Regions from separate parts of the Litoribacillus peritrichatus genome, predicted to be linked through region 1. Evidence: predicted binding sites of a transcription regulator. Region 1 holds the regulator's gene; each other region holds the start of a gene.
What was found. Region 1 encodes FliA, which starts transcription of late flagellar genes. Its sites were predicted from a motif close to CTAAAGTTNNNNNNNNNNCNGCCGATA; they were not measured.
Positions count from the first base shown of each region.

Region 1 (7,996 bases):
GTGCCGGTGCAGAAGCCCCACCCGTAGGGGAGCCCCCTTCACCGTGTAATTCATTCAATAACGCTTCAAATTCTTCTTCGGTGATCTCATCACCGCCAGCGGCACTGGCAGGTGCAGCGGGTGTATCAGTATCAAACAGTTCAACATTAGAAGATTCAGATCCTGAATCAGCAGATGCCACCATCTGATCAAATTCGGCGTCAGCCTGATCTCCAGCGGAGTTGTCCGCCACCGGTTCAGCAGCTGGCGCTGCCTCATCGGCACTTTCAGGTCTGGCGAGTTGTTCGAGGCTTGCGAGTAGTTGCGGATCAGCTGCAGGCAATTCTTCACCATTACGAACACAGGAGAACATTTCATTTACAGCATCAAGCGCTTGTAATACAACGTCCATTAGCTCGGAATCTACTGATCTTTGACCATTTCGTAAAATATCAAAGACGTTTTCTGCAACATGGCAACAATCAACTAAATTAGTTAACTGTAAAAAACCTGCGCCGCCTTTTACCGTGTGAAAACCACGGAAAATGGCGTTTAATAAATCCATGTCGTCCGGCTTTTGCTCCAGTTCGACCAACTGCTCTTGAAGCAGCTCCAAAATTTCCCCTGACTCTACCAGGAAATCCTGGAGGATTTCTTCATCGGCCTCGAAACTCATTCATGACTCCTTAGAATCCAAGGCTGGACAACAAGTCATCCACCTCATCCTGACTGGTCACTACATTCTCGCGTTCTTCAGCGTCGACTATAGGACCCTCTGCTAACAGTTCATCGGCCGCCTCGGTAACTTCTTGAGTTTTTTCAATGCCGGTAATTCGTTCAACCAAACCGGCCATTTTAACAAGCTCAACAAGATCCGTTTCGACCCCTTTAACCAGCTTGATAACCTTTTGGATTACCTGACCGGTTAAATCTTGGTAGTCTTGCGCCAATAGAATGTTAGAGAGGTTGGAGGACATCGTAGAACCGGAGCCATCCACCTTTTTCAGGAACACATCTATTTTTTTATAAAGTTGCCGGAAATCGGAGACTTCCAGTTCTCTTCTTAGTAACTTCCCCCACTCAACCGATAACTCAGCCGCTTCCGCTTTTAAGTCATCCACAACAGGAATGGTTTCCTCCACAAGATCCATTGTCTTGTTTGCTGCGTTGTTGGTTGATTGGATCACGTAACCAAGACGATCCGACGCATCTGCCATTTTAGATTCATCGGTTTCTTGTTCACTGCTGGATATATCGATCTCAAAGTTCTTGATCGAGTCGTGTAATCCCCGCGTTAAACGGCCAATTTCACGATATAAACTTTGATCCCTTACATCAGATAGGTTTTGTACATGTTGAATAGCACTTGTAAAATCTCCAGCTTCCACTGCATCTACAAGCGACTTTGTATGTTCTCGGATCGAATCCTGAATATCTTCCAGGTGACCGCCCGATTTACTATCAGCCATTTGGTTCCCCTTTCGAGAACGGTCACTAAAGGTTAACTTGCATCCACACGCTCAAAGATCTTTTCGATCTTTTCTTTGAGTGCCTGAGCGGTAAACGGTTTTACAACATAGCCATTCACACCCGCTTGCGCAGCAGCAACAATCTGCTCGCGTTTCGCTTCGGCGGTAACCATAAGCACTGGCGTATGAGCCAAGGCTTCGTCTGCACGTACAGCGCGTAACAAGTCAATGCCCGTCATGCCTGGCATGTTCCAGTCAGTAATCAGGAAGTCAAAATCACCCGTTTTAAGCATAGGTAATCCCGTACTGCCGTCATCCGCTTCATGGGTATTTGTGAACCCCAAGTCTTTTAGTAAATTCTTAATGATTCGTCTCATAGTTGAAAAATCGTCAACTATCAGAATTTTCATATTCTTGTCCAAGATAACCTCCCAAGACCTTGATGGAAAATAGAATTTCCATTCGAATATGGTTGTAAAGTAAGTGTAGTCATTAGATTTAGACTATCCAGTAATTATGCAGTTTTTAAGCACTTTCGTCATTCCACTCCAACAATCGTGCTTTCAATCTATGCGCAGCCTGGCTGTGAATCTGACTTACTCGAGACTCACTCACTCCCAATATCTCACCTATCTCTTTTAAGTTTAGCTCTTCATTATAATAAAGAGCCAACGTTAACCGTTCACGTTCCGGCAAGCGCGTAATCGCCTCTGTAAGCTTTCTGCGAAATCTTTGCTTGGCAACGTCATCAAAAGGTCCCGGTGTTGTACCATGAAAGTCATCTTTCTGATACTCACCTTCTGCAATCAATTCTTCGAAGCTAAATAGCTTACTGCCGACCGAATCCTGGAGATAACTATGGTATTCATCGACTGACACACCTAATTCTTTAGCAACTTCATTATCTTGCGCATCTCGGCCCGTCTGGCCTTCCACCTGTTTGATGGCGTCCATCACTCTTCGGCCGTTTCTGTGCACCGACCTTGGTGCCCAATCACCACGGCGTATCTCATCCAGCATAGCACCCCGAATTCGAATACCCGCATATGTTTCAAAGCTGGCACCTTTGGAAGCATCGTACTTTTTAGCCGCCTCCAGCAAACCAATCATCCCAGACTGAATCAAATCGTCCAGCTGAACACTTGGCGGCAAGCGCCCCATTAGATGAGTCGCAATTTTCTTTACCAGGCCGGCATACTTCTGAACAAGGTTGTGAGCCCCTTTAGGATCAGTCTCCGAATACATAACAACCCCACTAACTGCAGCCATAGCAACACCCTACATTTCTTTCAGTCTGACTCTGAATATTAACTTTCAACACAACTAACCTACGTTATATTGAACTAATTGCTCTGCAAAAAACTCCAAATGACCTTTCGACGACGTCGGTAACGGCCAGGCATCTGCCTTTTGCGCCAGAGCTCTGATCGCGATGGAAGCCTTGGATCTTGGATAAGCCTCCAGCACCGCTTTTTGTCTTTGTACCGATTTCTTTACCTGTTCATCAAAAGGCACCGACCCTACATATTGCAGTGCGACATCTAAAAACCTGTCAGTTACCTTAGTGAGTTTAGCAAACAAATTACGCCCATCTTGTTGCGTTTTAACCATATTTGCTACAACCCGGAAACGATACATACCGTAGTCCCGGTTTAAAAGTTTGATGAGTGCATACGCATCTGTGATAGAGGTCGGTTCGTCCGTTACTACCACCAGCACTTCATTGGAAGCACGAACAAAACTGATCACATCATCCGCGATACCCGCTGCGGTATCCACGATCAGTACGTCCATTTGATGCGACACTTCACTGAACGCATGAATAAGTCCGGCGTGCTGCTGTGAAGAAAGATTCACCATGTGCTTCGTTCCCGAGGAGGCGGGAACTATTTTCAGCCCCATCGGCCCTGGCACCATAATTTCTGAAAGAGTGCATTCACCGCTTAAAACATGCTCAAGCGTTTTAGTGGAAGAAATCCCCAACAGAATATCGATATTGGCCAATCCTAAATCCGCGTCCAGCAAGACCGTCCGACGCCCCTTTTCGCACAAAGCAATCCCTAGGTTTAAAGCAACGTTGCTCTTGCCAACGCCGCCTTTTCCTCCTGTGACAGCAATTACTTGTACTGGACTACTACTCATACCTACTCCTGTGGCACTCTTCTAAATCAGCATAAAGAAAAATTTGAATTTATGCTTTTTATTAACTCGCTATTCTTTTTGAAAATGCTTGTTCTGCCTGTTTTAACTCATCCGCAAAAGCAGAAACTCCACCATTAAGCTGCTGATACATATAAACGGCTTTACTGACTAAATTACCGGCGTTGGCATTTTCAATGTCATCAGGAATTCTTGCGCCGTTAGTCACATAAGCCACTGGCATGACCCGCTCAATCAGAACATCAATGATTTCACCCAATGAACCCGCTTCATCGATTTTACTTAGAATACAACCATTCAAGCTAAAGTCTTGATATGTATCAAGTACTTTCGTAACAACAGACTTATGTAATGTGCATGGTAAGGTCAAAAAAGCCTTAAAATTACTTGAGTTCTGCTTAACCATTCGAAGCTGTTGATGTATTGAAGATGTCGAAGGATCAACCCCCGGCGTATCAATAATGACCAACGACTTATTTCTGACTGTATTCAAAAGCTGCTCAAGAGAATGCTTTTTATCCACCACGCGAACAGGAACATTCAAAATCCGTCCCAAAGTCCGCATTTGATCATGAGCGCCAATTCGTTGACTGTCAGTAGAGATTAGCACAACCCCTTCACTTCCGTGCTTCAATGCAAATTTAGCGGTTAACTTAGCCATGGTTGTTGTCTTACCAGAGCCAGACGGACCAAAAAATGCGTATACCCCTCCACGCTCCAATAAGTCACTCTTAGCAATAGGAAGGTCATCCGCCAACAAAGTTAACGCTTCTCGCCAAATACCCTGTTCATCGTGCATTTCGGTAATGCGATCAACAATGGAGCGAGCGACACCGTTGCTGATGCCCATTTGATTCAGACGCTTTAAGGCTGCCGCGTGCAATGGATGATAGTTGGCATAATCCGCCATCTCCCGGTCTTCAAGCTGTTGTCTCAACAGCTGCTTCAACCCCTGAAGCTCCTGCTTCATAGAACTTAAATCTTCACTTGGACGTGCACTTGAAGCTGGCTTACTGAATTTGGATCTTAAAATAGAGGCTTTCTTTTTAAACGGCTGTTCTCCAGATCTTTTACCTGCAGACTCCAATGAGGAATTTTCTAGCCGCTCATTCAAGCCGACCAACTCATCGGAAACACCGCCCCACTGATTTCTGGAAACCGCATTCGATGCGTTGTTCAGCGCGGCTTCTAAATCCGGGTTCACGTATTTATTTTTTCCAAGAGAGGCGTCCGCTTTATCAAAGTAATCAAAATCCACTTTCCCATCGTGTCTTGGGTCATAATCCAGCGCAGTAATAACTTCCACCCCGCCTTGCACTTTGCGATTTGCCAAAACTACCGCATCAGGGCCCATTTGTTCTGATACTTTTTTTAATGCTTGTTGCATTGTTGGAGCAAAAAACTTTTTAGCTTTCATAGCTTAGCCACTCTTACAAATTCTGCCTGAAATGTTTTCAGCAATAAATTGACGTTAATTTTATAAATGCGAAATTGATGCCAGTTCATTCATTAACGTTAACTTCCTACTGCAGCGACGATCGTAATCTGCTTATTATCGGGGACTTCGTTGTAAGATAAGACGGCCAATGTCTCGGACGCATTTTTCACAAACTTTGCCACCGCATTTCGTATGGCCGGAGACACCAGCAATACCGCTGATTTTCCTGCCAGTTCCTGACGTTGCGCAGCTTCACTTACGGAAGATTGCAAACGTTCTGCAAGAGAGGGTTCTAACACAATATTATCACCGCCAACCTGCCCCGCCTGTTTCGCTTGTTGTACAGACTGTAACAAAATGTTTTCAAGACTCGGTTCTAATGTAATAACAGGTAACTCATCCTCAGAACCGATTATGTTTTGAACAATCATTCGGGAAAGCGCCAACCGAACCGCTTCCGTTAATGAATCAGGGTCTTTAGAACGCGCCGCAGCCTCCACAATGGCCTCGGCAATCGTTCTCATATCACGAATAGGCACTTGTTCAGAAAGCAGGTTTTGCAGAACCTTCAACAAACCACTCAACGTCAGAGTATTTGGTACCAATTCTTCCGACAGTTTTGGCGACTTCTTACTCAGAAGGTCCAACAACTGTTGAACTTCTTCATGACCAATCAACTCATCCGCGTGTTTAAACAACAGCTGATTTAGATGCGTTGCGACCACGGTACTTGCATCAACCACGGTATAGCCTAAAGTTTGCGCCTTATCTTTCAGGCTTGGTTCAATCCAAAAAGCATCCAAGCCGAACGCCGGGTCTTTGGCAGCAATACCGTTTACTTCGCCAAAAACCTGACCTGGGTTAATGGCCAAATCACGGTCGGGGTGAATTTCTGCCTCACCCACAACAACGCCCATTAACGAAATACGATAGACGTTTGGCAGCAGATCCAGGTTATCCCGGATATGGACCGAAGGCATCAGAAAACCAACTTCTTGCGACAGCTTCTTACGGACACCTTTAATTCGGTTTAGCAGCATTCCACCCTGGCTTTTATCCACCATTGGGATCAATCGATAACCCACTTCCAAACCAACGGGGTCAACAGGTGTTACATCGTCCCAAGACAGATCTTTGACATCTTCCGCTTGACCCTCTGCCTGCCCTTTCGGAACATTTTTATCCAACAGCTCCCCTGCCTTACCCTCTTGCTGAACGTCTTCTTTCTTCTTTTTAAGGTAATGGATTAAGTAAGCACCGGCTGCGGCCAAACCACCTAAGCCAAGAAACGCCATATGCGGCATACCCGGCACCAACCCCATCGCAATCAAAATCGCCGCTGATACCGACAACGCTTTAGGAGAACTGAACATCTGACCTACAACCTGATCGCGCATTTCTTCCGCGCTGTTCACTCGCGTCACCATGATGGCCGCAGCAGTCGATAGAATTAAAGAAGGTATTTGAGCAACCAGACCATCACCAATGGTCAACAAAGAATACTTTTCAACGGCATCAGCAAACTCAAGATCGTGCTGCCCCATACCGATGGACAGCCCACCGATCAAGTTTATTAAGAGGATTAAAATACCCGCAACCGCATCGCCTCGAACGAATTTACTGGCACCGTCCATGGAACCGTAGAAGTCCGCTTCCTGAGCAATATCCGCCCTTCGGGTTTTGGCTTCCTCCTGATCGATCAGGCCGGCATTCAAGTCGGCGTCAATTGCCATCTGTTTACCAGGCATCGCGTCCAAGGTGAAACGGGCACTAACTTCGGAAATACGACCAGCACCTTTGGTGACAACCACAAAGTTGATGATCATCAAAATGGCAAACACCACCAAACCAACTGCATAGTTTCCGCCAATAACCACTTCACCGAACGCTTCAATCACTTTACCGGCGGCATCTCCGCCCTGGTGACCTTCAAGCAACACCACTCGGGTGGAAGCAACATTCAATGCTAAACGTAATAAGGTAGCGACCAAAAGAATGGTAGGAAAAACAGCAAACTCCAATGGTCGAAGGGCATAAACGCCAACCAATAAAACCACCAGAGCCAAGGCAATGTTGAAGGTAAACAACACATCGAGAATAAATGGAGGGACTGGCAAGGTCATCATTGCCAATAAAGTCAGCAAGAGTATGGGCACCCCCATATTATTACTGAAAACATTACCGGCATTACGAAACATATCTTTGGTTAACATGCTCGGCCTACCTAACGCTGGAAATTTCATTAAGCTCCACTCCCTTTAAACGTCGACTACATTTTTTTGACGCATTAATTAATCTGAAGGGTCTTCCGCAAGAAGTGTTCCTATTTCGGTATATTTCGGAAAATAATTAAAATAACTTCGGTTTAAAAAACAATATGGGCCAATTGCAACCTGAGGCAGGAGGGTTTTATGTCAGTGAACATATAACCAAAAATGCGAAAACTTCCTCCCAGCAAAGAAATTTCCGCATTAGACTTAATCGTGTTGTAAATCGTCTGGAATTGGCATATCTCCAAGATCTTTCGGTTTCGGCCCTCTGCCCTTCATGTACTGATCCAACTGGAATATGTAAGCCAGTACCTGAGCGATCGCCACATACAGCCCTTCTGGAATTTCATCCCCAATTTCCGTGTTATAAAAAATAGCACGAGCCAGTGGCGGCGCTTCCAGAATTGGAATGTCGTATTCGTTACCAATCTCACGAATTTTAAGTGCGATTTGATCCGCGCCTTTTGCCAGCATGATCGGCGCAGACGCCACTTTAGGGTCGTATTTCAACGCCACCGAATAGTGGGTCGGGTTAGTAATGATAACATCCGCATCCGGCACATCGCCCATCATTCGGCTGTTGGCCATCTCCATTTGTAACTGACGAATCTTACGTTTAACTTCTGGCTTACCTTCCGTTTCTTTAAATTCATCCTTGATTTCCTGCATGCTCATTTTGA
Region 1 covers NZ_BAABBN010000004.1:458,609-466,604, reverse strand. Annotated here, with positions in the region: gene ABD744_RS03280 (chemotaxis protein CheA) at 1-655, opposite strand, end outside; gene ABD744_RS03275 (protein phosphatase CheZ) at 666-1,448, opposite strand; gene ABD744_RS03270 (chemotaxis response regulator CheY) at 1,481-1,858, opposite strand; gene ABD744_RS03265 (RNA polymerase sigma factor FliA) at 1,974-2,717, opposite strand; gene ABD744_RS03260 (MinD/ParA family protein) at 2,772-3,590, opposite strand; gene flhF (flagellar biosynthesis GTPase FlhF) at 3,652-5,025, opposite strand; gene flhA (flagellar biosynthesis protein FlhA) at 5,124-7,259, opposite strand; gene flhB (flagellar biosynthesis protein FlhB) at 7,524-7,996, opposite strand, start outside.

Region 2 (7,996 bases), 130 kb from region 1:
CTGTAGAGTAAGTAGTCTCATACAAGTTTGCTTCTACCGCTTCTGCATCGGCGTACACGGCCAAACCAGCTTGTAATGTAGTAAAGTCACCACCACCGATACCATCAACTTCGGTATCCAGTCCAAACAAAGCAGAGATGGAATCACCAGCACCAAGAGCTGCAGCATCATTCGCTGCCGCGTTTGTATCAACCGCGACGGATATTGCGCGACCATCTGCAGCTGTTAACGTTAATGAAACACCATTATCCTCAGCAACAACACCTGTCTGGCCACTCTTCGCATTAATTGCTGCTAATGTATCAGCACGCGCCTTATCAAAATCAACAGCACCAGAACCATCATCTACCAGTGTAGTTGTTCCAATTTCAACACCATTGATATAAACAGTACCGGAATCGCCAATATCAGCTCTTGTCTTAGCATATTCCAGCGCTGAGCCCGTTCCACCTGAACCACCTACCAAGGTAGTCGCCTGAACTTCTGCAGTTACACCGGTTTCAGTCGAGTTTTTATTAATAGCGGCTGCAATTGCGATACCGTTTGCTCGAGTATCTACGGATGTAATCAAGTCACCACCAGAGCCCAGAGTAGCCGTTGCAGTATCGTCCGCAGCGTTTGCCGCGCCAATAGCAACACCTTCAATGATTAAGTCACCACTTTGCAGCACACTGTCCTGAGTAAGACCAACGGTTTGTGAGTTACCATCAACTAGGTTAGTACCACCAGTATCCGTTACAGAAACAGTAGAACTGCCTGTTGCTAATTGCTCAAAAGCCAATTGCCCGGTAAAGACATCGTTACCTGCTGCTGCAATTGTAGACTGAGCACCTGTATCACCATTGACACTCTCAACTTCAATCGCTCCACCCACTGCTGCAATCTTAAATGCAGCGGCTGCGGTATCTGCACTTCGGATATTCAAAAGAATATCATCATTGTCCGCATCATAACTTGCCGTTATATCAAAGTTCGAACCCGTATAATCTGTCGCGTTAATCGCAGATACAAGATCCCGGGCGGATGAACCAGCTACCAGTGCGTTACCCAAGCCAACAGCACCATTACCGAAAGTAATGTCTGTCAGAGTTGAAATACCAGAAGAAGCCACATCAATGACAACATCCAACTGCTCATAAGCAAACACGCCAGTATTTGCTACAGAACCATTCACAGTCGCAGCAAAATCAGCCAACGTATCTGCTGCCGCGTTAGCCACTGCAGTATTTGAAGTATCATCAAAAGCCACACTGAAGGTCGCAACTGTACCGGTTTTAACTGTGGCATTATCATTCGCCGCTGTACCACCGGTCACTGAGTTAGTTGAATCACCAATAGCAACACTGTCCGAAACCAAAGCAGCACTGCTTGAACCGTATGTACCAGCCGTTAGACCTGCATTAGACAAATCGCCCGTACCAGTACCATCACCACCACTGATTACAATCTCAGACGTACCACTGGTTGTGCTTAGCGTAAAGCCACCCTCATAAGTCTGTACTGTCGGGGTACCTAAGCCTGAGTCACCACCCAATGCCAAACCTGTATCTCGGGCAAAGTTTGCTTCATCACCAGCTGCATAGTTTGCAAAGTCGTTGGTTAAGTCCGCACTTAAAGTCACATTTCGGCCGTCTGCCGCTGTCAGGATAATACCGTTAGCATCCTCCCCTGTATCAACAGCTGTAATACCAGTAGAACCACTGATGCTGTTAATCGCCTGAGTAATACCTGAACGAGTCGCTGCAGTATCATTTGCAGCAATCGAAATCTCGACAGAAACACCGTTAATTACAAGAGTACCCGCATCGGCCGCCGCTGCAGCAGATTGAGAGCTACCTGAAACAGTATTTTCGTTAACCGTTGCCTGAACGCCTGTTTCTTCTGTGCTCTTATTAATAGCCGCTACTTTAGCAATCGCCGATGCTGCGGCATTATCTGTAGATGCGGTATCGTCATCTTTAGATGAAGAACCGATCGCAATCCCGTTAATGAACAAATCACCATTACTGATGGCATTATCAGAACCGACCGCACTTAACCCAGCGGTATCTGCAACACCTAATGTATCAGTAGTAACAGCACCAATATTAACGTCCAATGTATCGCCTGCATTAGCGCCTACCTGCAAAGACGTAGCAAATGAACCGTCTAAAAGGTTAATGCCGTTGTAGTTGGCGTTATCTGCTGTATTTTGAATCTCATCGAGTAACTGCTGTGCTTCAGCATTCAGTGCATCACGATCAACATCTGCGTTAGTACCGTTGGCAGACTGCACCGCTAGCTCTCTAACACGCTGTAGGTTGGTTGTAATTGAATCCAACGCACCTTCTGCTGTTTGAGATAGTGAAATACCGTCACCTGCATTTCGAATTGCTACATCAGTACCACTGATCTGCGCTTCAAAACGTGTGGAAATTGAAAGACCCGCTGCATCATCCTTCGAACTGTTAATACGAAGACCAGAAGAAAGACGCTGCAAAGCGGTATCGTTGCCCGACTGGGCTTTATCTAAGTTACGCTGCGCATTCAACGAAGCGATATTTGTGTTAATAATCTGTGGCATGGTTGTTTCTCCATTCAATACCGCCGCAAGCGGCCTTGGCATTGGGCTCTTTTGGCCCTAATTTTTAATCTTCAACAGGGTTAGCGGCACTTCTTTTGAAACCTTTAGAACATTTTTTCATCGATTACAAAAAATTACTTACCGCCTACTTCTGTTCAAATTTGCTATCGGCCAACCCTTGCCGTGACTTTAGAAAAACAGGCTACTTTTCGACCAGAGCAGATAATCGCTCACCACATAACACGATAACCCATTGATTTAAAATACAAAAAAAATCTGGCATACCTTTAGCATAAAGCTTTTCATAGCTCTAATGCGTGGTGATTCAATTCCGCATAGGAGTTTCCTTAAAGAAGTTAAAGCGCTGAAAACCTAAAGAAGCGCAATAACCACGCATTGATATGCAAGACATTAAAATAAAATAGGAGAGCGTTATGCCTCAGGTCATTAATACCAACATTGCTTCTCTGAACGCACAGAGAAACTTGAACCAATCACAAGCGGACAACCAAACCGCGCTGCAGAGATTGTCTTCTGGCTTACGTATTAACAGTGCAAAGGATGATGCGGCAGGCTTAGCGATCTCCACACGTTTTGATGCGCAAATCGAAGGCACCAATGTTGCCATTCGAAACTCATCGGATGCCATTTCATTGTCCCAAACGGCTGAAGGCGCGTTAAAAACCGTTACTGATGCCTTGTTAAGAATTCGGGAACTGGCACTTCAGTCCGCAAACGGAACCTATGACGACATTGATCGTGAAGCCCTTAACTCAGAAGCTCAGCAACTGATCGATGAAGTTCAGCGTACGTCTGAAACCACAAACTTCAACGGCCGTAAACTTTTAGACGGATCGTTTGATACGCAGTTTCAGGTGGGGGCCAACGCAGGTGAAACCATTGATGTCACCATTGGCAAACTGACCACTGATTCTCTGGGTGGTGGCGATACGGCAGGCATTAGTTCGATAGCCACCGATGAAAAGATCACCAAAGGTGATTTAGTCATCAATGGTGTAACCATTCAGTCTTCCGTTTCATCTTCAGACAGCGCCTCATTTGCCAATGCTGACGCCTCATCGATCGCCAAATCAGCCGCGATTAACGAACATACCGATGAAACCAACGTAGTAGCAGAACCGAATACTACCGTTGCCGAAGGCACCACCCAAAGAACAGGCAGTACCCTCGCAGGCACTGCCACCAGCCCTGCCACTGTTCAGCTGAACGGTGTGGACATCACCGTCAGTTGGGGTGGCCAAAACGGCGATGCTGACAGAGCATCCGTGATTGAAGCCATCAATGCAAAATCAGACCAAACAGGTATTGTTGCGGTTGATTCGGGCTCCGCTGTAAACGGTATTTTTCTGGAAGCCGATGACGGGCGAAACATCACCATCACTGGTGTTTCCGAAGCCATTGCTGAGGCAACCGGGCTTCCTCGCGGCGAAATTGCCAACCAGTCAATTACACCGGCAGGTTTTGTTGGTGACTATACGGCAGATACTATTGCCATCACATTTACAGACAAAAACGGCAATACAGTCACCAACGCTTCTCAAACCATTACCCTTGGTGCTGCTAACTTTGGTGGTAACACCATTGCACAAAGTGCTGCTGCACTGACCACTATTTTCACCAGCAACGGCGTTGACCTGGAAGCCATAGTTGATCCAAATAACGCGGCCAACATTCTCTACAGAGCGACAGGGGAAGCAGCCGCCAGTGGTTATAATTTCACCATCACAGGTAACGATGCCAGCGGTGGCGCAGGCGACGTTGCCGAACTGTTCAATAACGCGACGGTACAAACCACCAATGGTCGGGACGGCACCTATGAAGGCGGTTTCACTCTTTATAATAAAACCGATGGCGGACCAGTCACTATTGATGGCGGCGACGGCTCAGGCAGCGGCGACTTAAATAACGTAGGTTTAGTCAGAGGCGAATATGAAACCGGCATTGCAGCATCTACAAGCCAGGAACGTATTGCCGTTCGTGGCCCTCAAGAGCTGATTACTTCGTTCAACGGCAATGGCACAAACGTTACTGCAAACGGACTGTTTGATTTCAACACCAACAATGCCACCTTTGACTTTGTCGTGCAGGACGCCCAAGGCAATACAGTATTCAACGGCGATAACATTGTATTCGCCACTGATTTATCCGGTGCTGCAGACCTGAACGCATCCACTGCGCTGGCGGCACCCGCCCTAGACGTTGCCATTACAGCCGCCATCGCGGCCGCAGGTTTAACAACCGCGCAATTGGATGTGGTCGTCACCGGTTCCACCGATGGCACAGGCACCATCACCTATGAAATGACAGGCACCCTGGTGGCCAACGGCACGAATATTCAGGTCTCAGATTTCCAGGGCGCTGCCAATGCTGATATCAACATGGCAGCCTGGTACGGTGAAAGCACAGTAACAGACACAGTAGACTCGACGGAAGGTACTGATCTGCCACAAGCGCTAGACGAAGGTGACTTAGTACTGAACGGTGTAGTTATCAGTGCTTCACGCTCATTGGATGACACCGCATCAGACGATACCGCCTTTACTTCTGACAGAGCATCCAGTGGTATTGCTTTAGGCGCCGCAATCAATAGATCAACAGAGCAAACAGGTGTTACAGCGACAGTAAACCCAACCGAAGTCACTGGTGGTTCCTCTTCAGCCAGCGCCCCTATTGGCAGCACTGGCACAGTATATATTAACGGCGTCCAAACCAGCCTGGTTGCAGGTACTGGAGACAGTGAGTCCGATAGACTTTCCACAATTAATGCCATTAATGCCATCACCGGTCAAACCGGAGTCGTTGCTGAAGATAACGGTACATCAATCACACTGACAGCCGAAGACGGCAGAAACATATCTGTTGCCATTGATACCAACGATACGGCCAATGGATTTACAGCAGCTCAGGCATTAGCGTTTACCCAAGGAATTGGCTTAGACAGCTCTATTGATGGCATTGGTTCCGGCGACTTTGCGGCAACGGCGACTTACATCAATGCAGCAGAAACCACCTATTCAACACTAACGCTGACCTCTGCTGAACAAATTGAAATTGGTCCAGGTTCTAATGGCCCAGATGCTCTCACTGAGATTGGATTCAACTCTGGCGAGTACGGTGGAGCAACGGAAGGGACTTTCATCAAAGACATTGATATTTCAACGGTTGAAGGTGCCGTAGAAGCCTTAGCGGCAATTGATAATGCTGTGGCTTCAGTGAACTTTGAGAGAGCGAACCTGGGTGCCTATCAGAACCGATTTGAATCCACCATTGAAAGCCTGTCAATCACGTCAGAAAACTTAAGTGCTTCGAATTCTCGAATTCGGGATGCGGATTTTGCTGCAGAAACCGCAGAATTATCCAGAACTCAGGTGCTGCAACAAGCAGGTATCTCTGTGCTATCACAAGCAAATGCACAACCGGAGCAGGTACTTAGTTTACTGCAGTAAACTCAATCACCTAACTGACCTGAAACTATTGGCCCAACAGGCATTGCCTGCTGGGTCTTTTTGCTTTTCACCTCTGTTTTTACTTCTCTGTCTTTGCTTATCTGTCTTTACTTCTCTGCGCCCAAAATCGCGCTGATAACCCAAGTGCATTCAATAGTTACAACCGCAGCACTATTAACCACTTAAACACTAACCACTTAAACACTAACCCCTTAAATACAAATCTCTTAAATACAAACCACTGAGATTGCTTACCGCTTTAACAACAAGTTAGCGGCAAAGTTTACCTCCCCCATAAGAAAAGCACCATAAGCCATTGATTTAAAGTAACTTTAATTATTGGCATGGCTTTCGCTAATTAATAGAAAAGTTATGAATTTAGCTGGAGGGTTGCCGCTATGGCACAACAAGCATTTAACACAGAGTTTAATAAAAATTTAACAAATCCTGTCGGTGCCATGCAGCTCGATGTTGCCAGTATGCTCATCCAGGCCAACGAGCATTACAACCGATCATGCCAAGGTAACCTTACTGAAGAGATGCGTGAAATTGAGCGTGAAAAAGCCGCTCAGCTTTGTGAATTCTTATACAATAAAAATCCGAGCCAACCACAGGTTCTCAACCTGATTGGCCGTATCTCACTGGATCAGCACGATTACAGCAAGGCTTTAGAACACTTCGAAACGGCCATTGAACTCGACCAAAGTCAGCCGATGTTCTTCACCAACTTAGCCTATTTGCAATTAATGCAACGCAAATTTGACCTCGCTCTTAAACACTTTAAGAAAGCCATTGAGCTGGACAACAAACACACTCAGGCACTTTCAGGTATTGCCTTAACATACCTGAATATGGGACGTTACGGTGAGTCTTTTCAAGCTTACCGCAACCTGATACGCGCAGGTCATTTTAATGAAAACATCCAATCGGGTGTTTTCCGTTCAGCGGCCATGTTAAAAGCGGATTACTATCAGGTTGAGCTAGAGCACGACTTAATTCGATATCTTCAATACCCTAATGCCGATCATGATTTACTGTCCAACCTGGCCACCAGCACCCTGGATCATAAATACAACATCAGCGGAGATAAAGAATCCCCTCTGGACATTTTTGCCATTGCCAAAGACACATTATTTTTAGAGACCCTAAGAAAAGTACACTGCACAAACGTTGACCTTGAAAATACGATCCGGGCACTGCGGTTTTTAATTCTAAGCCAGAGCATGGAAGCCGGTCACATCATAGATGAGTTCATCCAACTCGCTATTGCTATTTCTATGCAGTCAGCCAGAAACGGCTATGTTATGTCCATGTACGAAGACGAAACAGAAGTGGTTGCAAGCATTGAAAGTCTTATAGAGCAGATCATTGCGTTAGAAGATTGGCAGCCACAAGATGTTACTGGCGCTTTGATTCTTCTGTCCATGTATAAGCCTTTAACTGGCTCAAACGTGGGTGACACCATTAACAACACAACCGTTTCTGAATGGCCTGAGCTGCTGCAGCCAATGCTTGAAAAAGCACTTACTGAACCAGAAGAAATCATGCGCCGAGCGGAGCGCTATAAAAACCCAGGTATGACGGTTCATGCCAGCCATAATATCAAGAAGCAATATGAGCGCTTCCCATACCCACATTGGAGCAACTTAGGGTTCCATACACTGTGTGACTATACACAAGCTCTACGCCACGAACTGTCTCATATCGTTATCCCGCCTGAACTGAAAGGCAAAACCTTGAACATGTTGGTTGCAGGCTGTGGTACAGGACTGCAGGCTCTGAAGGCGGCCAGGTACTTCCAAAATGTCAAAGTAACCGCCATTGACATCAGTGCTTCCAGCCTCGCGTTCGCTGAAAAACAAGCCGAAAAGCTTAAGATCCGTAATGTAAAATTTCTCGCTTTAGACTTAACCAAGGTTGAGCAACTGAATGAAGAGTTCGACATTATTGAATGCAGTGGTGTACT
Region 2 covers NZ_BAABBN010000004.1:326,077-334,072, reverse strand. Annotated here, with positions in the region: gene ABD744_RS02680 (flagellin N-terminal helical domain-containing protein) at 1-2,563, opposite strand, end outside; gene ABD744_RS02675 (flagellin N-terminal helical domain-containing protein) at 2,998-6,030, shown strand; gene ABD744_RS02670 (methyltransferase domain-containing protein) at 6,429-7,996, shown strand, end outside.
Region 2: a site for FliA is predicted at 2,645-2,671, ahead of ABD744_RS02680 (flagellin N-terminal helical domain-containing protein). Genes of this name have one in related genera too.

Region 3 (7,996 bases), on a different contig from region 1:
TACCTCTGATATATACGTCCATCTTTTTCTGTTCAAAGCAGAAAACCAGTAAGGTTAAATACGGATTCATGGCCAAACGCAAACTTACCCGTCAACAGGCTTGGCGGATTAAAAAAGTGCAAGACGAGCGTTCCAAACGCGCCGAACAACGAGATCAAAAAGCCGAGCAAGCGCTCTCTGAAGGAGACCTTGGCCCAGAGCAACAAGGTCGGATTGTATCGCACTTTGGCGTACAGGTTGATGTAGAACCCCACCCCTATACACCGGACGAACACAGAATTATTCGCTGCCACAAACGCAGCAACCTCGGCGACATTGTTACCGGAGACATCGTCGTTTGGCGTGAAAATACGGACGATACGGGCGTTATCGTCGCTGTCAATGACCGTAACAATCAACTGTCCCGCCCTGGTTTTCGCGGTGAGATGAAGTTAATCGCCGCCAACATTGACCAGATTATGGTGGTCATCGCGCCAGAGCCCGAACCGTTTCAAGGGTTGGTGGATCGATACTTCATCGCTGCGGAGCATTGGGGCATCACGCCGACACTGGTCATCAACAAAGCGGACTTACTGGAAGACAGTCCTTATAAATCACGATTAAATGAATTGCATACACTTTATACCGGACTAGGTTATGACGTGATCACTGCGTCAACTCACTCCGATGCAGGTATGAATGAGTTACATCAAGCCTTAAAATCCAAAACAAGCGCGTTTCTAGGGCAGTCCGGCGTAGGTAAGTCCTCACTTATCAACACCCTACTGCCCGGATCAGACATTCTGACCGGCCAGCTGTCCGAAAGCACCCGCAAGGGCAAGCACACCACGACCACCGCCCGAATTTATCATTTTCCAACCGGCGGAGACCTGATCGACTCCCCTGGAATTCGGGAACTGTCTCTGACGAACCTCACCAAAGAAGCCATTCTTGAAGGATTTAAAGAACTGCACCCTTACATTGGTAATTGTAAATTCCGAAACTGTAATCACCAGTCCGAGCCTGGCTGTGCAATTCGTGGTGCCCACGAAGAAGGACACATCAGCGACGAGCGTTTTAACAGTTTATGGCGAATCATTGACTCACTGGAAGAGAGCAGTTTCTAGTTCACCCGCCCCAATCAGAAGTCGTCCAAGTTCCAGATTTCCTGGTTATCTTCGGCCTCACGATACTGGTTTGGCGCGGGCAGGTTATCCGCCTCTATGCCTTTCAAGTCATCCGATAACCGCTGAGTGTTCTCTCTCAGCTCTTTCTTAGTAAAGGGCTGCGATCTCGGACGCACCGGCGGGGCATCCTCTGTTTTCTCTTCCTGACCACCAGCGGCATTTCGTTGGATCTCTGCGGCCGAGCGTTTATTTAATACAATCAAGGCAATACGCCGGTTTACCGGATCTAATGGTCGCTTCTCATCGAACAGCGCCCGATCCGCCAGACCAACCACTTCCGCTACTTTCTCCAACGACATCCCCCCTTCCACTAACGTTCTGCGCGCAGCATTGGCTCGATCAGCCGACAACTCCCAGTTTCCAAAGTCATCGTCGTCGGCGTATTTGGCCGCATCGGTATGCCCTGTGAGTTTGATGCTGTTTGGAACGCCGGACAAAAAGCTGCCCAGCTCCAATAAAATGTCCCGAGTATAATACTTGAGCTGAGCACCGCCCGGATCAAACATGGGTCGCTTGCTTTGATCGATGATCTGAATTCTCAAACCTTCTTTGGTAATATCCAATAGCAGCTGATTTTTGAACGGCCGCATGGCTTCACTTTCTTCAATTCGTTGCTCCAGTTCGGCCATCAAATCTTTCAAACGTTCGCGTTCAATCTTATCCGCCGCTGACTCAATGGCTGCGGCACTCAACACCCCTTCCGGGTCAACATAATCACTGTCATAGTCTCGTGTTTCATTATTGGCATCCAGTGCCTGGGGGCTTCCTCCCAAATCAATTACATACCGACTGCCACCGCTCTGACTAACACCAGCCGGATCTTTGAAATAGCCTTCAATTGCTTTCTTTTGCGTCTCGTTGGTACTGTTCAGAATCCACATCAAAAAGAAAAACGCCATCATGGCCACAGCAAAATCCGCAAAAGCCACCTTCCATGAACCACCGTGGTGGTCATGCTTCTTGATGACTTTTTTGACAATGATGGGTTGAAATTCTTCCACGGACTATCCTGAACACATAAATAAATTGGGTGAGTGATGCCGCGCCAAACGCGCCTGAACAATACTCTCTGGGGTCATCGGTTACGAACGCGCTGATCCAGTTGCGCAAACGTTGGTCGATAATGCGTTGGTATCGTTTTACGACCAAACTCCACCGCCAGCTGTGGAGGCATTCCGTTTTGTGAAGCGACAACACACGCCTTAATGCACTGATAAACGTCCATTTCCTGATCAATGCGATTTTGAATCGCGTTACTGGCCGGGCCAATAATACCGTAGGCCAATAAAATACCGGTAAATGTGCCCACCAAGGCCGCCGCAACCTTACCCCCCAAAACCTCTGGCGGCTCAGCAATGGACGCCATACTGAGGACAATTCCCATCACCGCCGCCACAATACCGAAGCCAGGCAATGCATCTGCCACCCTAGCCAGGCCGATCGCCGGCGCTTCCCGTTCATGACGCATCGTATCCATCTCAATGTCCATCAGGTTGTCCAGTTCATGAGAAGCCATATTCCCGGACGTCACCAGCCTCAGATAATCACAAATAAAAACCGTCATTTGCTGGTTAATTAACACCGACGGGTACTTTGAAAACACAGAACTGCTGTTCGGTTCTTCATAGTCGGCTTCAATGGCCATCATTCCTTCCCGGCGACTTTTAGCAAACAAATCAAATAACAGGCTCAGGACATCCATATAGTAGTTTTGGTTCACTCTACTCGGCAACATAAGACGACCAAACCACATTACCGCTGCCCTCGCGGTATAGCCGGTGTTGGCAACCACAAAAGCCCCTGCAGCACCACCGCCGATAATCAACAGTTCATGAGGATGCCACAGCGCATAAAGCTCACCACCCGCCAGGATAAAACCGCCGCCAACCGACCCCAATACAATGATCCAACCTAAAAGAATGAGCATTCAATCTCCCAAAACATACAAATTTTGTACGAGCAGTGCTGCATCACACTGCTTCCTACCGATAGACAAGATGCAAACTAAGAAGGCTCTGAATATCTTCACGAAATTTTTTATTCTTCTTAAATATCGACCATCCGTCACTGAATATTAGATAAATTTTATAAGTCACTATAGAACACGACTGTACTATCATTGTAAATCAAAGCATTTTATTCTGTTGGATAAGCCAATTTAGTACCAAAGATTCAAGCCATTAGGCCGATAGTAATAAACTCTAACCAGATAAAGCGACTCAATGGAAACAAATAAACGTCCCAATACAGCGGAAGGCTGGGCACATCTGATTAAAGATCAAGCTCTGCCCTTATTGCCAAATACCAGCGCGCAACTGATCACCGCACTGAAGCAAACAGACCTGCCCTTCAGTAAATTAGCCGCACTCATTCACCGGGACCCTGTCGCTTGTTTGTATTTGATTAAATTTGCCAACCAACAATGCAATAACCCGGACACGGAAATACACTCTCCGGATCTGGCGATCAGCATGCTGGGCATGGACAAAGTCCGCACCATCATGAAGAAACTTCCGACATTAAAATTAAACCCAAGAAACATCGCCCACCGGGAATACCTTCAATCCATCTGTAACAGCCTGCATGCTGCCGCTCAGGTGGACCACATGGCAGAATCCAAACCAATCCTGCCAAGAGAACTGCTGTACTGGTCTACCCTCTTTGCAGGCACCGGCTACTGGTTAATGTGGTCTACCGCACCTCATGAAATGCGCATTGCTCAGTATCTTACGTTTGAAGAACGTATGCCGATGGAAAAAGCGCAACGACAAATATTGGGGTGTACTGTCCTCGATATCAGTCAGCACTTGGGCACCATGTGGCGTTTACCCACCTTCACTCAGGCCAGCATGCTGGAAGGATTACGCCCCACCAGCCGACAATTAGTGCAGCTCAGCCAAGCTTGCCCGCAAAAGTCTGAAATACCGCCGAGTTTAGATCGCAATTTAAAGCTGATGATGAATTCTCTGGCGTTTCCAACCTTTCTCGGCAATTTCCTTGCAATGGAAAGTTATAAAAACTGGCACGGAAGAAACTTTGATCGCGCCCTGTCCATTTACGGTACATACATGGGCATCGATCATCAAACCGCGTATCAGCGTATTCGGGACACCGCCATTCAAGTGTCGGCTGAGCACCCTATTCCTTATATATTGCTGCCAGCCAAACATTTACTGCAAATTCCTTCAGACATTTCAAGGATCAGCAAACCCAGCTGGGCCGGCGATGACATCCCCGATTCATCCAAGAAGAGGAAAGCCAACAACAAAACAACATCTTCTCAGGCAACGACATCAAAGGCCAGATCAAGTTCTTCCGGCATTGAGGACCTACGCAGCAAAACATCACAGCAAGGCGACGTGGACTTTGTGCCGAAAGAAGCCAGACCTCGATCTGAGAAGCACAACCCGGCACTGGACAGAGATGTTCCAACCGTCAAGCTGAAAGACAAACGCAACATGCAAATGTTCAGCGAACTGACCAACAACATGTTAAAACATCCAGAACGCTTCCAGGACATCCATGAACTCATGAACGCCGCTGTACAGTGCATCAAGTACGGCCTGGGCCTTGAACGCAGCTCTGCGTCATTAATCAGTGCCTCCGGCCATAAGCTCGTTGCTTATTACACCGCCGGAATGATGGACAGCCCAAAACTGGCCGATCTGGTCATTGATCTGAAGCGCCCCAGTATTTTCCAAAAGCTGTCTCAAAAGCCTTTAGGTGCCTGGATTAATAAATCCAATCTGACAAAATTACGGACTTCCATTCCCAGTACATTAACCAGTGCATCTCAAGCTCACTACTTCTTTGTTCAGTCCATTTTCGCCAAGGGCAAACCGGTGGTTATCATTTATGCCGACTCGGGCGCGAGAGGCGATGACTTCACCGAGGAGGATTACAAGTATTTTAAAGTACTGTGCCGGGCACTGGGACACTGCGTGGAACATTTCAGTGAGAGAAAAGCCACCCTGAAAAAAAGCCAACAAATCAACCCATAATCATCCGTTTTGGCTTTCTTTTCGACCTTTCTGACCGTATGATTTTGCTATTCCGAGCACTAATCTGCTATCCCACACAATAAATAACTGCGAACCGACCTATGACCGCCGAACAAAACAACCCATTGCCATTGGTGATCGAGGCACAACAGCTTCAAGATGCACTGAACACCCCCGCTCTGCGCAAACAACTGATCGTCCTGGACTTATCCACTCAGGAGTTGTTTGAACTTGGCCACATCCCGGATGCCATCTTCGTCAACCATAAACGATTGACCTGTGCGCAACCACCGGCCCCCGGGAAACTGCCCTCGTTAGAACAACTGTCAGACCTTATGTCCAGCATTGGGCTGCAGGACGATAAACATGTCGTGGTGTACGATCATGAAGGCGGCCCTTGGGCCGGTCGTTTCATTTGGACTCTGGATTTGCTGGGACACAACAAATACTCATTCCTGAATGGCGGCCGCGACGCCTGGATAGCCGAGAAACTGGATTTAAGTAACCAACCTTCAAGTGCAACCCCGTCAGGCTATCAGGCTGAAATCAAGAACCCCGAGGTGCTTGCAAGCAAAGAAGAGATTCTCGCCGCACTGGATCAAATTCCTGAATCCGTAGCCATTTGGGATGCCCGCTCCGCTGACGAGCACTCAGGTGCAAAAGTTCTTGCTGCCCGAGGCGGTCACATCCCTGGCGCCACCCATCTTGAATGGACTGACACACTGAATAAAAATGAGTTCAGTAAATTGCATCCCACTGAGACACTGACTCAGCTTTTGGAAAACAAAGGCCTGACCAAAGACAAAACAATTATCTCTCACTGCCAAACTCATCGCCGCTCCGGCCTGACTTATTTAGTTGCTAAATACTTAGGCTATCCAGTGAACAAAGCGTATGATGGCTCTTGGTCTGAATGGGGCAATGACCCCGATACGCCAGTTGAAACCGACTGACATTCAGCCTCAGATTTCATAAAAGCCAAGTCTCAGGTCATGGGTTTGTCATGTCGGCTTGGCTTAATAACACAACCTACTCTGGACATAGTGATCGTTTAAATGAAAGACCGTTTATTTGCGTTTTCTCAGCATTTCATGCCTCAACACGCCATTTCTCGTTTGACTCGATTAGTTGCTGAATCCAAAGCCTCAACCATCAAAACAACCTTCATCAATACCTTCATCAAACAATACGGTATTGATATGTCGGAAGCGGCGAATCCTGATCCGGCCAGTTATGCCAACTTCAATGATTTCTTCACCCGCGCCCTGAAGCCTGGCGCCCGGACGATTGCCGAAGGCGAAAAGAATTTGGCTTGTCCGGCAGATGGCGCCGTTAGCCAACTAGGTGATATAAAACAAGGGCGCATCTTTCAGGCAAAAGGCCACGACTTCGGCCTGAAAGAATTGCTAGGTGGCAGCAAAGAACTGGAAACCGAATTTCAAGATGGCAAGTTCACCACTATTTACCTGTCACCAAAAGACTATCACCGAGTACACATCCCATTTTCCGGCACCCTGAGATCCATGACCTACATTCCGGGCAAACTGTTCTCAGTAAACCCGGCTACGGTCAACAACGTAGACAACCTGTTTGCCAGAAATGAACGCGTCAGCTGTATTTTCGACACGGACAACGGGCCAATGGCGGTGGTATTGGTAGGCGCAATGATTGTCGCCAGCATTGAAACGGTCTGGGCAGGGTTAGTCACGCCTCCCCGTCAAAAACTGACCACCTGGGACTACCCTGCTACGGGTGAAGGCGCTGTCGTGCTAAATAAAGGGGATGAATTGGGCCGCTTCAAGTTAGGCTCCACAGTGGTTCTGTGTTTCCCTAAAGACTCCATTGAGTGGAACGAAAATCTGCAAGAAGGCTCCGTCACTCGTATGGGTCAGGAAATCGCTTCTTACTGATAAAAACGCCCTACAAACTGGTCATCGATTGAAGTACAGCAAGCCTTCATTATAAGGCTTGCTATACCCGATCAAACGGAAATGCAATCACGTCAGCAATCGATTGATAACCGTATCGCAACATCAATAATCGTTCGATCCCCAAAGCCACGCCGGTACATTCCTGAAGTCCATGGTTGAGTGCGGCCACCAGTTTATCATCCCAAGCCACCTTAGGTTTACCCTGAGCCACCCGTTCGTCCAAGTCGCGAAGAAAACGCTGCTGCTGTTCCTCTCCATCAATCAACTCATCGTAACCGTTTGCCAGCTCCGAACCTCCGACATACAGCTCAAAGCGCTTGGCCACTTTGATGCTATCAACCACTTGAACTTTCGACAAGGCCGCCTGACTGGCCGGAAAATCATACACAAAGGTCAGCTTGTGTTCTCCGGAAACCCGGTTAACTCCAAGTTCAGGTTCAACGCAGTGACTCATCAACAAGTCCAGACAATGACTCACCGGCTCACCGGTCATATCACAGCCCGTTTTTTGCAGGCACAAGGCCTCCAGCTGTTGTTCGGTCGCCACAAACGGGTCTAAATCCAGAGTTTGCTGAAACAGCGTCCGATAAGAATGAAACTCCACTTCATCCACCTTCAGTAGCGCCTTGACCAAATCCGCTACTTCCGCCATCAATTGCTCAAAAGATAACCCAGGCCGATACCACTCTAACATCGTGAACTCGGGGTTGTGGCGACTTCCGGCTTCTCCATCCCGAAACGCCTTTGCGATCTGAAAAATACTTCTGCCATGTGTTGCCAGCAACCGTTTTAAAGCAAACTCAGGTGAGGTTTGCAAATACATTGTTTGCTTTCGACCTGCCACATGAACACTGGCAGAAATGGAATCCAAATGAAGATCCGTGGCTCCGGCACGCAT
Region 3 covers NZ_BAABBN010000007.1:608,061-616,056, reverse strand. Annotated here, with positions in the region: gene rsgA (small ribosomal subunit biogenesis GTPase RsgA) at 69-1,106, shown strand; gene motB (flagellar motor protein MotB) at 1,121-2,167, opposite strand; gene motA (flagellar motor stator protein MotA) at 2,242-3,093, opposite strand; gene ABD744_RS12405 (HDOD domain-containing protein) at 3,389-5,167, shown strand; gene ABD744_RS12400 (sulfurtransferase) at 5,269-6,120, shown strand; gene asd (archaetidylserine decarboxylase) at 6,223-7,077, shown strand; gene epmA (EF-P lysine aminoacylase EpmA) at 7,139-7,996, opposite strand, start outside.
Region 3: a site for FliA is predicted at 3,218-3,244, ahead of motA (flagellar motor stator protein MotA). Genes of this name have one in related genera too.

Region 4 (7,996 bases), 120 kb from region 1:
TCGCTTTTGGTTTAAAAATATATTAAGGAGGGGGTCATGGCTGATTTAAGTCCGTTGGTCGGAATGACTACTTCAAATAGCTCAAGTACGAAAACAGATACTAAAGCTTCACAAGGCTCAGCCGTTAAACCAGATAAGTTTAACGAAGTGCAAAAACTTGCCGACGATGAGGTGACTCTAGGTGGCAAGGATGTGCCTGCGGTATCTGCAAAAAAAGAACCTGAACAATTGAGTAATGCGGTAGAGCAGTTGAATGACTACATTCAAACGGTAGATCGTAAGCTTCAGTTTAAGGTTGATGAAGATTCTGGTGAGGCGATTGTTACTGTTCTGGATGCCAGTTCTGATACGGTTATCAGACAAATTCCGGATGATGTGGTGATTAAATTGGCCAGAAGCCTGGAGCAAGATGAACCTGTTCAGTTGTTTCAGATCTCAGTATAACCATTAATGATTTACGGGATGGTTATGCTGGCCCGGTAATTGCAGAACGGCAGGCAGGTCATGGAAAGATCAATGACTTGACTGGCGTTTTTTGCTTTTAGAAAGGTGGAAATATTATGGCTGTATCATCAATTGGTATTGGTTCGGGAGTTTTAACAAGTGAATTGATTGATTCGCTGGTTGAGGCTGAACGTGCTCCAACTGAGTTGCGCCTCGATCGTGAGAAAGAGGATTTAGATGCGCAGCTTTCCGCCTATGGGAAAATTCAAAGTTCTTTGCAAGAGTTTCGTTTACCCGCTCGTGTTCTAAGCAACCCTAATGCTTTGTTGGGCACCGATGTTTCCTCTTCTGCTTCAGAGATTGAAGTTTCTGCTTCTTCCAGTGCGCCTTTGGCTGAGTATACCGTTGATGTCAGTCAGACAGCTCAAGCTCACTCACTGGTATCAGGAACGTTTGCCACCAGAGATTCGGATATTCTTGGTACTGGTACTTTGAGGTTTGAACTCGGTACATATACCACGACTAATGACAATGGAACTCCTGGGGATACATCGGACGATACAATCAATTTTGATAACAATGGCAGTGGTAGTTTTACCGTACCTATTACTTCCGGAGATTTAGATAGTATTGCAAAGGCTGTAAATGAAGAAACAACAAATACGGGTATACGTGCCGATGTAGTAGATACAGGTTCTGGTTTTGTATTGGTATTTTCTTCAGAGGAAACAGGTGCTGAAAACGCGATACGCGTGACGGCTCAAGTTGATGGAGATTCAGATACAACAGATAATGCAGGTTTGTCGCAGCTTACTTATACAGAAAATCCTGCAACTGAGCGGTTCATGACAGAAACGCAAAATGCTCAGGATGCAATGCTAACAGTGAACGGGCTGGCGATTACTAGCTCTTCTAACAAAATTAATGATGTTATTTCGGGTGTAACGCTTGATCTGAATGGGGTGACCACAAGCAGTGCAAAAATTAAGGTTACTCGTGATGCCTCAGTGGTCGGAGAACGAATTCAGGATTTAGTGGATGCCTATAATGGCTTTAAAGAGTTGATGGATGAGTATTCGACTTTTGATCCGGATAACCCTGAAACAGGCCTTCTACTCGGTGACAGCACTTTAAGAAATCTGGAAAATCAGGTGGATTCTGTTTTTGGTCAGGTAGTGTCCGGAATGGAAAACGCAAATGTTCGTTCTCTGGCGGAGCTGGGGTTGACACTTTCTAAGACTGAAAATGTATACGAGTTCGATCAGGATAAGTTTAATAAAGTTTTTGATGAGTTTCCTGAAGACGTCGCGGCCATATTTTCTCAAAAGTTAGAAAGCTCCTCGTCTCGTGTTGATTTTAAAAGCGTGGTTTCAGGAACGACTGCGCCAGGTTCTTATGATTATTCAATCACACAGCTTGCATCTCAGGGGTCGTATACAGGTGTAACAGCTGTGTCATTCCCTGCTGACTCATTCACTGTCACGGCTGGCGTTAATGACGCATTTAAACTTGAAGTCAACGGTGTCGCGTCGGGCCAAATTACTTTGACAGCGGGCGCTTATGACGGAGCTGCTTTGGCGCTTGAGATTCAGTCGCAGATCAATAATGACAGTACCTTAAAAAATAACTCAGCCAGTGTTGTGGTTGCTTACGACAGTGGCACCAATAGCTTTAGTATTACTTCGGACCTATATAAGAGCTCATCTTCCGTTGCTTTTACTGAAATTGCCGCCTCAACTGAAAATGACTTTGGTTTCTCTTTGACGAATGGTACAACGGTTGCGGGCAAAGACGCAGAAGGCACCATTAATGGTGTCGGAATGAAGGGAACCGAGTCCAGCGGTACTTTTACGGCTTTGTCTGTTTTAAGTTCATTTCCGTTCACTGTTGATGCCAATAATGATGAGTTCTCGATCAGTGTGGATGGCATCACTTCCGGTATTTTATCGTTGACTCAGCAAGCCTATGCCTCTGGTGGAGATTTAGCGACTGAGGTCCAAAACCAAATTAATGCAGATCCAACGTTACTGGCGGCGGGTAAGTCCGTTACGGTCAGTTTTGACACAGATAAGTTGATTATTACCTCGGACTCAAAGGGTACTTCATCCACGGTATCTTTTGCGTCACTGGATACCAATTCCAGTACCGACCTGGGCTTCAGTTTAAACAGCTCTTTGAGTAAAGCGGGCGAAGACTTTACTACAACCGGCGTGACGGCAAGTGGCAATCGCTTAGAGCTGGATGATCCTGATAATGCAGCCGATGGCGTGGTGTTAAATGCTTTAGTGAATGACTTCCAGCCAGGTGAAACGGAAATAACAGGAACCGCTAACTATGTTTCCGGTGTTGCGGATGAGTTGGTTTCTCTCTTTAACGGGTTCTTAGCATTTGATGGTTTAATCAATAATAAAACGGACAGTATTAAAACCGAACTGAAGTCGGTTGATGATGCTCGCAGTAGCATGGAGGATCGCTTAAAGGCTTTGGAAGATAAGTTAACGATTCAATTTATCTCTGCTGATCTTCGTGTTTCACAGCTAAAAAACACCGAACAGTTCGTCACCACTCAATTGGCGGCCATTGTTAACTCATTCACGAATTCGGATAAATAAGGCGGTTTAGCGTTGGCCCTCACTTTGTGGTTTTCAGATTCAAACTGTTACAAATAAGCGAGAGGCTTGGGTTAAAGTTTTTCAAAGAATAGCCGTTAAACTATATTACATATAGACGTCTTAGACTTTAATAAAAGAGTGCTGCGATCATGAATACATATGCAAATCGTATGAACCAATACAATAAAGTGAATCAACAAACGGGTATTGTTGATGCCGATCCTCATCGCTTAATTCAACTTCTTTATAATGCGTTGAAGTCTAATTTATCAAAGGCTCGTGGTCATATTGAAAGACGGGAATTTGAACAAAAGGGCAAGTTGCTTACTAAGTCTGTTGAGATATTAAAGGCATTAAGCGATTGCCTGGACGTAAAGCATAACCCAGAGTTGGTTGAAAACTTGGCTGCGCTTTATGATTATTGTGCCCGTCAGTTGATGCAGGCCAATTTACAGAATGAAGTGAAGTTTGTTGATGAGGTGGTTGAGTTGATAACGCCTGTTCAGCAAGCCTGGGACGACATTCGTGATCAAGTGGTTCAGCCTAAACAAGAGCCGACTTATAATGGCACGACGGCTACTGCGTAATACTCAATCGTTTTGATTTAAGATCTGGAGAGAAAAATGACAGACGTTACAAAAAGAATTGCCGATGTCCAACAGGCGATGCGCTTGGCTCTCTCCAATGACGATTGGGAAGAATTGAGTACGCTTGATTTAAAGTGCCGGACATTGGTTGAAGAGGCTGTCGCAGATGCCTCAAGAAATCAGATTATCGTTCGTGACGCCATTATTCCGCTGCTTGAACTGTACAAGCATGCGGTAGCCGCTTGTGAGGCGCATCGAGATCAAATAGCGGCAGAACTCAAAGGGTTTAATCGACAAAAGACAAGTGCTCAAGCCTATCAAAACTGTCAGTTTTAGTGGTTAAGTGATTCATCTTGCTAAGACGTGTCCTCTGTTTAATGCCAGTAAAAACAAAAAGTTAATTATTTTTCTGTTTTAATAGTGTCATTTAGTTGACTCTTCTGGCATCCTCGGCTTTACTTTTTCGGTACAAAAAAAGAAATAATTTTGGCGCACTGATTCCAGAAGAGATGTCAGGCGATTTAAAACTGCGTTTGGTTGAAAAAGCCAAACTATCAAGGGGTGGGTTTTATATCTATGTGGCGCGAAGTAAAAGTTCTGGTGATTGATAATAATGAAGAACGCCGCAATCAAATAGGCATAGTTTTAGGTTTTTTGGGTGAAGAATTCTTATTAGCGGATGAAGCCAGTTGGTCTTCCGTGTGTGACGCTTCCGTTAGTGATCCTGCATTAGGTGCGGACTCCGGCGCTTACTCTCCGGAAGTGCTGGCCGTTATTGGTGATTGCTCAAACACCGAAGCGTTATTGGCTAATCTTAAAGAAAGAGATCAGGCCATTCCTGCGATTTTACTGCGTGGCAGCGATGACGATGGCCGTGAAATTTCAGAAGGTGCCCTGCAAAGAATGTGTATTGGTCGGTTAACCTGGCCGGCAACGTATAATAAGTTAATGGATCATATCCATAGGGCTCAGATTTATCGTGAACAATACGATTTGAGCCGGGGTCATCAACAGCGACGAGAAGTCCAGCTGTTCAGAAGCCTTGTGGGGACCAGCAGGACCATTCAGCATGTCCGTGAGATGATGGCGCAGGTTGCCGATAAAGACGCCAGTGTCTTGATTACAGGGCCTAGCGGAACGGGTAAAGAAGTGGTTGCCCGCAACCTTCATCACAATTCTCCTCGAAAAGCGAACCCCTTTGTTCCGGTCAACTGCGGTGCCATTCCTGCTGAGCTGTTAGAAAGTGAATTATTCGGTCATGAGAAGGGCGCTTTTACCGGGGCAATTTCCAGCCGCTCGGGGCGTTTCGAAATGGCGGAAGGCGGCACATTGTTTTTGGATGAAATTGGCGACATGCCATTGACCATGCAAGTGAAGTTGTTGCGTGTTCTTCAGGAACGAACTTATGAAAAAGTGGGCGGTACCAAAACCCTTAAAACCGACGTTCGTATCATTGCTGCGACCCATAAAAACCTGGAGAGCATGATCGACGAAGGTGAGTTCCGGGAAGATTTGTATTACCGACTGAATGTTTTCCCGATTGAAATGCCTCCGTTGAAAGATCGAATTGAAGATGTCCCGCTGTTATTGAACGAGCTTATCTCTCGTTTGGAAAATGAAAAGCGTGGTTCTATTCGTTTCAACTCCGCAGCCATTATGTCTTTATGCCGTCATGAGTGGCCTGGAAATGTTCGTGAACTGGCAAATCTGGTCGAACGAATGGCCATTATGCATCCATACGGGGTGGTTGGTGTTCAGGAACTTCCGAATAAGTTTCGTCATTTAGAGGGCTTTGAAGAGGATCATGACGCTGGGGAACCAATGGAAATACCAGCCGCCACTAACACCGGCATGGTTGACCCTGAAGCGACAGCGTTATTGCCCGTGAACGGGATAGACCTAAAAGATTACTTAGGGCGTCTTGAAAAGTCTCTTATTTCCCAAGCTTTGGATGATGCCAACGGCGTTGTTGCTCGTGCTGCAGAAAAGCTCTCACTGCGACGAACCACGCTTGTGGAAAAGATGCGGAAATTGGGATTAAGTAAAGAAAAAGAAGCGAACTAAAGGCTTTAGACTAGCACAACCAGAGTCATCGCTTGATGATTCTGGTTATGACTGGTGGTTCGAATGAATGTTTAACTTATTCAAGCGCTCATTTCTGCGTTTCTAAACGGGCGCCATGCCTGCTTTACTCAGCCCTCCATCGACGTAAATGATCTCACCGGTAATGCCGCTGGCCATCTCTGAACATAAAAAGGTAGCTGTATTGCCGACTTCCTCAATGGTAACGCCTCGCCTTAAAGGTGCTACCTCTGCACTGTCGGCCAGCATTTTTCTGAAGTTTTTAATGCCGGCGGCGGCCAAGGTTTTGATTGGCCCGGCAGAGATAGAGTTTACCCGGATGTTGTTTGGTCCGAAATCATTTGCCAGATAGCGAACACTGGCTTCTAAACTGGCTTTTGCCAAACCCATTACATTGTAGTTCGGGATGATTTGCTGTGAGCCATGGTAGCTCATGGTTAATAAACTCCCGCCTGGACGAATCATTGGTGCCAATTCGCTGGCAAGCGCAGTAAAACTGTAGCTGCTGATGTCATGGGCAATTTTGAAGGATTCTCTGGTGGTGTTGTTCAGATAGGTTCCGTCGAGTGCTTCTGTCGGGGCAAAGCCAACGGAATGAATCAGAATATCAAACTCGCCCCAGTGTTCTTTAATGGCTGTGGCGACGTTTGTTATTTGTTGATCACAGCTCACATCACAAGGAAGAACAAGCTGTGCTCCCCATGCTTCCGCAAATTTTTCAACACGCGGCTTCAGTTTTTCGCTTTGATAAGTAAGTGCTAACTCAGCGCCATGCTGGTGAAAGGCTTCTGCAATTCCTTTTGCAATGGAGTGCTTGCTGGCAAGGCCGATGATCAAGGCACGCTTGCCTTTGAGAAGCTGAAACGTTTGTGATGTGTTCATACTGTGGCCTCGTAAAATGCGGCTTCCATCAGGGTTTTTGTGTACTCATGGCTTGGGCTTTCGAATACATCAGCGGCCTGACCTTGTTCAACAATATGGCCCTCTTTCAGGACGATCAATTGGTGGCTGATTGCCTTTACGACGGCAAGGTCGTGGCTGATGAACAGGTAAGTAAGTTTGTACTTACTTTGTAAATTTTTGAGCAAATCCAATACCTGGGTTTGAACGGTTCGATCCAGGGCGGAGGTCGGTTCATCTAATACGATCAGCTCTGGTTTCAGGATGACGGCTCGGGCTATGGCAATGCGCTGTCTTTGGCCGCCTGAAAATTCATGGGGATAACGATTCCGAACGGAAGGCTCCAATCCAACTTCTTGCAAAACATCAATCACCGCTTGCTCTCGGGCTTTGGCATCCAGTTGCGGCTCATGAATCTCCAGGCCTTCTTCGATAATTTCCTGAATGGACATTCTTGGGCTTAAACTGCCATAAGGATCTTGAAAGACAATCTGCATTTTTTTACGGAAAGGGAGCAGTTGTTTCTGGTTCATTTGATCCAGCCGATCCCTGTTGAGCAGGATGTCACCTTCACTGTTTATTAAACGGATGATCGCATGGCATAGGGTGGTTTTTCCTGAACCGCTTTCTCCTACGATGCCTAAGGTCTCGCCTTTTTTAACATCGACGGAAACGTTTTGAACGGCGTTAAAGTAATCTTTGACCCGGTTTAAGATCCCGCCCTTGATCGGGAAGCGAACGGCCAGTTGATTTGTGTTCAAAATTTCCGGTGCGTCGGATGCAATGGTGACAGGCAGTCCTTTCGGATCTGCATTCAACAGGGTGTTGGTGTATTCATGTTGTGGGTCATCGAATACTTGTCGGGTGGTTCCAGATTCCAATAAATCGCCGTGCTTCATTACACAGACATCATCGGCATAGCGATGTACGACGTTCAGGTCGTGGGTGATCAGTAAAATCGACATGCCGACTTTTTGTTGAAGTTCTTTGAGCAGTTCAAGAATTTGTTTTTGAATGGTGACATCAAGCGCGGTGGTGGGTTCATCCGCCAATAAAATATCGGGCTCATTCGCCAAAGCCATGGCAATCATGACTCTTTGTTTCTGACCGCCGGACATTTGGTGAGGGTACTTTTTCAAACTCTCTTCCGGCGAAGGTATTCCTACCAAATCTAAAAGCTCCAAAACACGCTTTCGTGCCTGAGAATTTTTTAACCCCTTGTGAAGTGACAGCACTTCTGTGATTTGTTTTTCGACCGTATGGAGGGGGTTTAGAGACGTCATCGGCTCCTGAAAAATCATGCTGATGCGGTTGCCTCGAATGGCGCGCATTTCAAGCTCATTCAGTTCAAGGATGTTCTGACCTTCAAAC
Region 4 covers NZ_BAABBN010000004.1:334,534-342,529, forward strand. Annotated here, with positions in the region: gene ABD744_RS02685 (flagellar protein FlaG) at 37-444, shown strand; gene fliD (flagellar filament capping protein FliD) at 561-3,056, shown strand; gene fliS (flagellar export chaperone FliS) at 3,206-3,643, shown strand; gene ABD744_RS02700 (flagellar protein FliT) at 3,680-3,979, shown strand; gene ABD744_RS02705 (sigma-54 dependent transcriptional regulator) at 4,220-5,707, shown strand; gene ABD744_RS02710 (enoyl-ACP reductase FabI) at 5,810-6,607, opposite strand; gene ABD744_RS02715 (ABC transporter ATP-binding protein) at 6,604-7,996, opposite strand, start outside.
Region 4: a site for FliA is predicted at 3,128-3,154, ahead of fliS (flagellar export chaperone FliS). Genes of this name have one in related genera too.